2 regions of the Streptomyces sp. NPDC059455 genome follow, and region 2 is predicted to be linked to the other one. Evidence: predicted binding sites of a transcription regulator. Region 2 holds the regulator's gene; the other holds the start of a gene.

Region 1 (3,411 bases), on a different contig from region 2:
CCACATGGCCCATTCTCCCCGCTCCCGCGAGCGCATTCGCCCCCTCCCGGCGCGCATATGCGCGCCCTCGGCCCGAAGATCACTTATGTGATGATGATCAAGACTGGTTTTCCTCGCTGTCTGGTTCTCGTCGGCGCGGCGGCCGTGCTCACGGCCTGTGGATCCCTCGCCGCCGCCCCCGAGCCGTACACCGGCTCCCGCCATGGTGCTCCCATGCCACCGGCCTCCCTCGCCCCACGGCTGGACGACCCGCCCTCGGCGTCGTCGCGGCCGCCGTCCGGACGGAAGCCGGAGCAGCGGCCACCGGCGTCGTCCGGGCCGGGGCACGAGGGGTACGAGGGGCACGAGGGGTACGAGGGGGGCGAGGGGGGCGAAGGGCACGAGGGCGACGACGGAGGGGCCGGGGACGGCCGGGTCCAGGACGGGCAGCCGCCCTCCGGTGACCCCTCGGCGTCCGGCCCGGCCGCCGGGCCGCCCGGTACGGCCCCGGCGGGCGCGTACGACGCCTACCGCCGCTGGGGGCTGGACCGGCCGCTGGCGAGGCCCCCCGCCCCGCCCGACGTCAAGCCCGCGCTCGGGCGGTCGGGACCGCAGCAGTGGGGGCTGCCGCCGACCGTGCGGCGGGTGCCGACCGACCAGCGGGTGGTCTTCGTGACGATCGACGACGGGATCGAGAAGGACCCGCGCTTCGTGGAGCAGGCCCGCGAGCTCGGGCTGCCGTTCACCGGGTTCCTGACCGACAACGTGATCGGGACCCACTACGACTACTTCGACCGGCTGCGCCGGCTCGGCAACCCCATGGAGAACCACACCCTGACCCACCCCAGCCTGGCCGGTATGGCCTACGACGACCAGGTGCGGGAGATCTGCGGCCAGCGCGACAACCTGTGGCACCGCTTCGGTCAACAGCCGAAGCTCTTCCGTCCCCCGTTCGGGGAGTACGACGACACGACCCTGCGCGCGGCGGCCTTCTGCGGGGTGCGGACCGTGGTGCTGTGGCGCGCCGAGATGGAGACCCACGGTCTGGCCTACCGCTCCGGCGGCCATCTGCTGCCGGGGGACATCGTGCTCGCGCACTTCCGGGGGCCGGAGCAGCTCGAGGGCCAGTCGATGACCGACATGATCACGGGGCTGGTGCGGGCGATCCAGGCTCAGGGGTTCACGATCGGGCGGCTGGAGGACTACGTATGAGGGCTCTCCGCGGAGCGGCCACGGAGTGCCGCCACGGAGTGCCGCCCGGAGGTCGCCACCACGTCGCTTGGCACTCTAGTTGACTGAGTGCTAACCGCGTCATAATGTCGAGGCTGGCACTCGGGACCGATGAGTGCCAGGGATACAGCGACGGGCAGGTCCGGCACCCGCGACGACGGATCCACCTGGTCGCCACCTCAGACAGATGACCCCGTGAGATCTCCGAAGGGGGAGGTCGGATCGTGACGACCACCAGCTCCAAGGTTGCCATCAAGCCGCTCGAGGACCGCATTGTGGTCCAGCCGCTCGACGCCGAGCAGACCACGGCTTCAGGCCTGGTCATTCCGGACACCGCCAAGGAAAAGCCCCAGGAGGGCGTCGTCCTGGCTGTGGGCCCGGGCCGTTTCGAGGACGGCAAGCGCCTTCCGCTCGACGTCTCCGTCGGTGACGTCGTGCTCTACAGCAAGTACGGCGGCACCGAGGTGAAGTACAGCGGCGAGGAGTACCTCGTCCTCTCGGCTCGCGACGTTCTCGCGATCGTCGAGAAGTAATCACCGAAGTTTTGCCTATGAGCCGTGCCCCGGTGCCCGTGTCATCTGAAACCGGGGTCGGGGCACGGTTTGTTTGAGAGGACATACGCAACTCATGGCGAAGATCCTGAAGTTCGACGAGGACGCCCGTCGCGCCCTCGAGCGCGGCGTCAACAAGCTCGCGGACACCGTCAAGGTGACCATCGGCCCCCGTGGCCGCAATGTCGTCATCGACAAGAAGTTCGGTGCCCCCACCATCACCAACGACGGTGTCACGATCGCCCGAGAGGTCGAGGTCGAGGACCCGTACGAGAACCTTGGCGCGCAGCTCGTCAAGGAGGTGGCGACCAAGACCAACGACATCGCGGGTGACGGCACCACCACCGCCACCGTGCTGGCCCAGGCGCTGGTCCGCGAGGGCCTGAAGAACGTGGCCGCCGGCGCTTCCCCGGCTGCCCTGAAGAAGGGCATCGACGCGGCGGTCAAGGCCATCTCGGATGACCTGCTGGCCACCGCCCGCCCGATCGACGAGAAGTCCGACATCGCCGCCGTGGCCGGGCTGTCCGCGCAGGACAAGCAGGTCGGCGAGCTGATCGCCGAGGCGATGGACAAGGTCGGCAAGGACGGTGTCATCACCGTCGAGGAGTCCAACACCTTCGGTCTGGAGCTCGACTTCACCGAGGGCATGGCCTTCGACAAGGGCTACCTCTCGCCGTACATGGTCACCGACCAGGAGCGGATGGAGGCCGTCCTCGACGACCCGTACATCCTGATCCACCAGGGCAAGATCTCCTCCATCCAGGACCTGCTGCCGCTCCTGGAGAAGATCATCCAGGCCAACGCCAGCAAGCCGCTGCTGATCATCGCCGAGGACGTGGAGGGCGAGGCCCTCTCCACCCTCGTCGTCAACAAGATCCGCGGCACCTTCAACGCCGTCGCGGTGAAGGCTCCCGGCTTCGGTGACCGCCGTAAGGCCATGCTCGGCGACATCGCCACCCTTACCGGCGGCACCGTCATCGCCGAGGAGGTCGGCCTCAAGCTCGACCAGGTCGGTCTGGACGTGCTGGGCACCGCCCGCCGCGTGACCGTCACCAAGGACGACACCACGATCGTCGACGGTGGCGGCAAGAGCGACGAGGTCACCGGCCGCGTCAACCAGATCAAGGCCGAGATCGAGGCCACGGACTCCGACTGGGACCGCGAGAAGCTCCAGGAGCGGCTCGCCAAGCTGGCCGGCGGCGTGTGCGTGATCCGTGTGGGCGCGGCCACCGAGGTCGAGCTCAAGGAGAAGAAGCACCGCCTTGAGGACGCCATCTCCGCGACCCGCGCCGCGGTCGAGGAGGGCATCGTCTCCGGTGGTGGCTCCGCGCTGGTCCACGCCGCGAAGGTGCTGGAGAACAGCCTGGGCCTGCAGGGCGACGAGGCCACCGGTGTCGCCGTGGTCCGCCGCGCCGCGGTCGAGCCGCTGCGCTGGATCGCCGAGAACGCCGGTCTCGAGGGCTACGTGATCACCTCGAAGGTCGCCGAGCTCGAGAAGGGCCACGGCTACAACGCGGCCACCGAGGAGTACGGCGACCTGGTGAAGGCCGGCGTCATCGACCCGGTCAAGGTCACCCGCTCCGCGCTGGAGAACGCGGCGTCGATCGCCTCGCTGCTACTCACCACCGAGACCCTGGTGGTCGAGAAGCCG
Region 2 (3,411 bases):
GATGTCGACCTCCTCCAGGCCGTCCAGCGTCTCCAGCGGCACCTTGGTGCCCAGCGCCGCCGCTGTCATCGGGATGGTCACCGTGCAGTGCATATCGTCGCCGCGCCGCTGGAAGACCGGGTGCGGGAGCTCGTGGATCTCCACGTAGAGGTCGCCCGCCGGGCCGCCGCCCGGTCCGACCTCGCCCTCACCGGCCAGCTGGATCCTGGTGCCGTTGTCCACACCGGCGGGGATCTTCACCGTAAGGGTGCGCCGCGAGCGGATCCGGCCGTCGCCCGCGCACTCCGGGCACGGGGTCGGCACCACGGTGCCGAAGCCCTGGCACTGGGGACACGGCCGCGAGGTCATGACCTGGCCCAGGAAGGACCTCGTCACCTGGGAGACCTCACCGCGGCCACGGCACATGTCACAGGTCTGCGCCGAGGTGCCCGGCGCCGCGCCCTCGCCGCTGCACGTCGTGCAGACGACCGCGGTGTCGACCTGAATGTCCTTGGTGGTCCCGAACGCGGCCTCGCTGAGCTCCACGTCCAGCCGGATCATCGCGTCCTGACCACGCCGGGTCCTGGAACGCGGACCGCGCTGCGAGGCGGTGCCGAAGAACGCGTCCATGATGTCGGAGAAGTTGCCGAAACCCGCGCCGAAGCCGCCGGCGCCACCGCCGCCCGGCCCGGCATTCGGGTCCCCGCCCAGGTCGTAGACCTGCTTCTTCTGCGGATCCGACAAGACCTCGTAAGCGGCGTTGATCTCCTTGAACCGCTCCTGGGTCTTCGGATCCGGGTTCACGTCCGGATGCAGCTCGCGGGCGAGCCGCCGGAATGCCTTCTTGATCTGGTCCTGCGAGGCATCACGGGGCACGCCCAGGACTGCGTAGTAGTCCGTCGCCACTTACGACTCCGCCAGGATCTGTCCGACGTAACGTGCCACTGCGCGTACCGCTCCCATCGTTCCGGGGTAGTCCATGCGGGTCGGTCCGACCACGCCGAGTTTGGCGACCGCCTCGTCGCCGGAACCGTAGCCGACCGCGACGACCGAGGTGGCTGTGAGCCCCTCGTGAACATTCTCATGCCCGATCCGCACGGTCATACCCGAGTCCTTGGCCTCGCCCAGCAACTTGAGGAGGACGACCTGCTCCTCGAGTGCCTCCAGAACGGGCCGGATCGTCAGGGGGAAATCATGCACGAAACGCGTGAGGTTCGCGGTGCCGCCGATCATCAGCCGCTCCTCGGTCTCCTCCACAAGCGTCTCGAGCAAGGTCGACAGTACGATCGAGACGGTCCCCCGGTCCTCCTGTTCGAAGGACTCCGGAAGATCCTGCACCAACTGCGGCACATCCGCGAAACGCCGCCCCACGACCCGGCTGTTGAGCCGGGCGCGCAGATCGGCGAGCGAATCCTCGGTGACCGGGGTGGGGCAGTCGACCATGCGCTGCTCCACCCGGCCGGTGTCGGTGATCAGCACCAGCATCACCCGGGCCGGGGCCAGCGGGAGCAGCTCCACATGGCGCACCGTCGAACGGGTCAGCGACGGATACTGCACCACCGCCACCTGCCGGGTCAGCTGCGCCAGCAGCCGGACCGTGCGCCCCACCACGTCGTCGAGGTCGACCGCACCGTCCAGGAAGTTCTGAATGGCCCGCCGCTCCGGGCTGGACAGCGGCTTGACTCCGGCCAGCTTGTCCACGAAGAGGCGATAGCCCTTGTCCGTGGGGATCCGCCCGGCGCTCGTATGCGGCTGGGCGATGAAGCCCTCGTCCTCCAGAGCGGCCATGTCGTTACGCACCGTGGCCGGGGAGACCCCCAGCCGGTGCCGCTCGGTGAGCGCCTTGGAGCCGACCGGCTCCTCCGTCCCCACATAGTCCTGGACAATGGCACGCAGCACCTCGAGTCTGCGTTCGCTGAGCACCCCGCGCACCTCCAGTCCAGCGGTCTCATCAGGACGTCCGCCTGGCACTCACCGGGCACGAGTGCCAGAACCCCTCAGCCAGTGTACGGCGGGGTGCGGTGGCATGGGCAAGAGCCGCCGCTGGCAGCAACTCTCCCCCATCCCCGTTGAGCTAGCGTCGCGGTATGGAGACGTGTTGGGAAGAGGCGGGCTGGGAGCGACTCGCGCCCGGTGTGGCCCGCCGTCGGATGCCGGAGTGGGACGAGACGGTCGGCGTGGTCGTCGGCCGGACCGACATCCTCGTCGTGGACACCGGCGCGACCCTGCGCGCCGGGGCCGAGCTGCGCTCCGGGATCACCCGGCTGACCGGCCGCCGCCCCACCCGGATCGCGCTCACCCATCCGCACTTCGACCACGTCCTGGGCTCGGCCGCCTTCGCGGGCTGCGAGGTCTACGGGGCCACGGGACTGGACGAGCTGCTGCGCCGTGAGCGGGAGACGCTACGGGAGGACGCGATCCGCCACGGGGTGGACCGGGACGCCGCCACCGAGGCCGTGGACCATCTGGCCTCCCCGCACCACCTGGTCTGCGGGGAGCTCAGCCTCGACCTCGGCGGCCGCACGGTGCTGCTCGCCAATGTGGGGCCCGGCCACACCGCCCATGACCTGGCCGTTCTGGTGCCCGGCCGGCCCGAGGTGGTCTTCTGCGGCGATCTGGTGGAGGAGTCCGGCACGCCCCAGGCCGGGCCCGACGCGATCCCCGGCCACTGGCCCGCCGCGCTCGACCGGCTGCTCGCCCTCGGCGGCGCGGACGCGCGGTACGTCCCGGGGCACGGCTCCGTCGTGGACGCCGCGTTCGTAAGGGCCCAACGCGACGAACTGGCCGCCCGCTTCGGCGTGTCCGGCTAGCCGTCGCTCTAGTCATTCGCCTAGGGGTGTGCGGCGGATCGACCCGTCGGACACCCCCTGTCCTCCGGCCAGTTGTGCGCCTGCGGGAGCGGGTGGCCGCCGCGCGCTATCGTCACCCGAATGCGACAGTACGACCCGGACCTGACCCCGCCCTGGAAGCGGCAGCGGCCCGCCCCCGAGGTCCCCGCCGAACCGGACCTCGTCGTGGAGGAGGTCGCCACCGGATTCTGTGGTGCCGTGATCCGCTGCGAGAAGACCGCCCAGGGTCCGACGGTCACTCTGGAGGACCGCTTCGGCAAACATCGCGTCTTCCCCATGGAACCGCGCGGTTTTCTGCTCGAGGGGCGTGTCGTCACCCTCGTACGCCCGCGCGCGGCGGCCCCCAGCGCTCCCCGGCGCACGGCCTCGGGATCGATCGCCGTGCCGGGAGCACGTGCGAGGGTCGCCCGCGCGGGGCGCATCTATGTCGAGGGTCGCCATGACGCGGAGCTGGTCGAGCGGGTCTGGGGCGACGATCTGCGCATCGAGGGCGTCGTCGTGGAGTACCTGGAGGGCGTCGACGACCTGCCCGCCATCGTCGACGACTTCGCCCCCGGCCCGGACGCCCGGCTCGGCGTCCTCG

What was found. The regulator HrcA, encoded in region 2, represses chaperone genes, less so after heat shock. The targets are predictions, from matches to a motif close to TTNGCACTCNGNNNNNCNGAGTGCNAA.
Region 1: the regulator HrcA is predicted to act here: its motif matches at 1,259-1,285, upstream of groES (co-chaperone GroES).

Annotation. Positions count from the first base shown of each region.
Region 1 covers NZ_JBHYVB010000056.1:44,690-48,100, forward strand. The annotation lists gene ACFXB5_RS21410 (methyltransferase domain-containing protein) at 1-13, opposite strand, end outside; gene ACFXB5_RS21415 (polysaccharide deacetylase family protein) at 91-1,191, shown strand; gene groES (co-chaperone GroES) at 1,434-1,742, shown strand; gene groL (chaperonin GroEL) at 1,837-3,411, shown strand, end outside.
Region 2 covers NZ_JBHYVB010000050.1:46,076-49,486, reverse strand. The annotation lists gene dnaJ (molecular chaperone DnaJ) at 1-885, opposite strand, end outside; gene hrcA (heat-inducible transcriptional repressor HrcA) at 886-1,902, opposite strand; gene ACFXB5_RS19800 (MBL fold metallo-hydrolase) at 2,067-2,789, shown strand; gene ACFXB5_RS19795 (DUF3097 domain-containing protein) at 2,910-3,411, shown strand, end outside.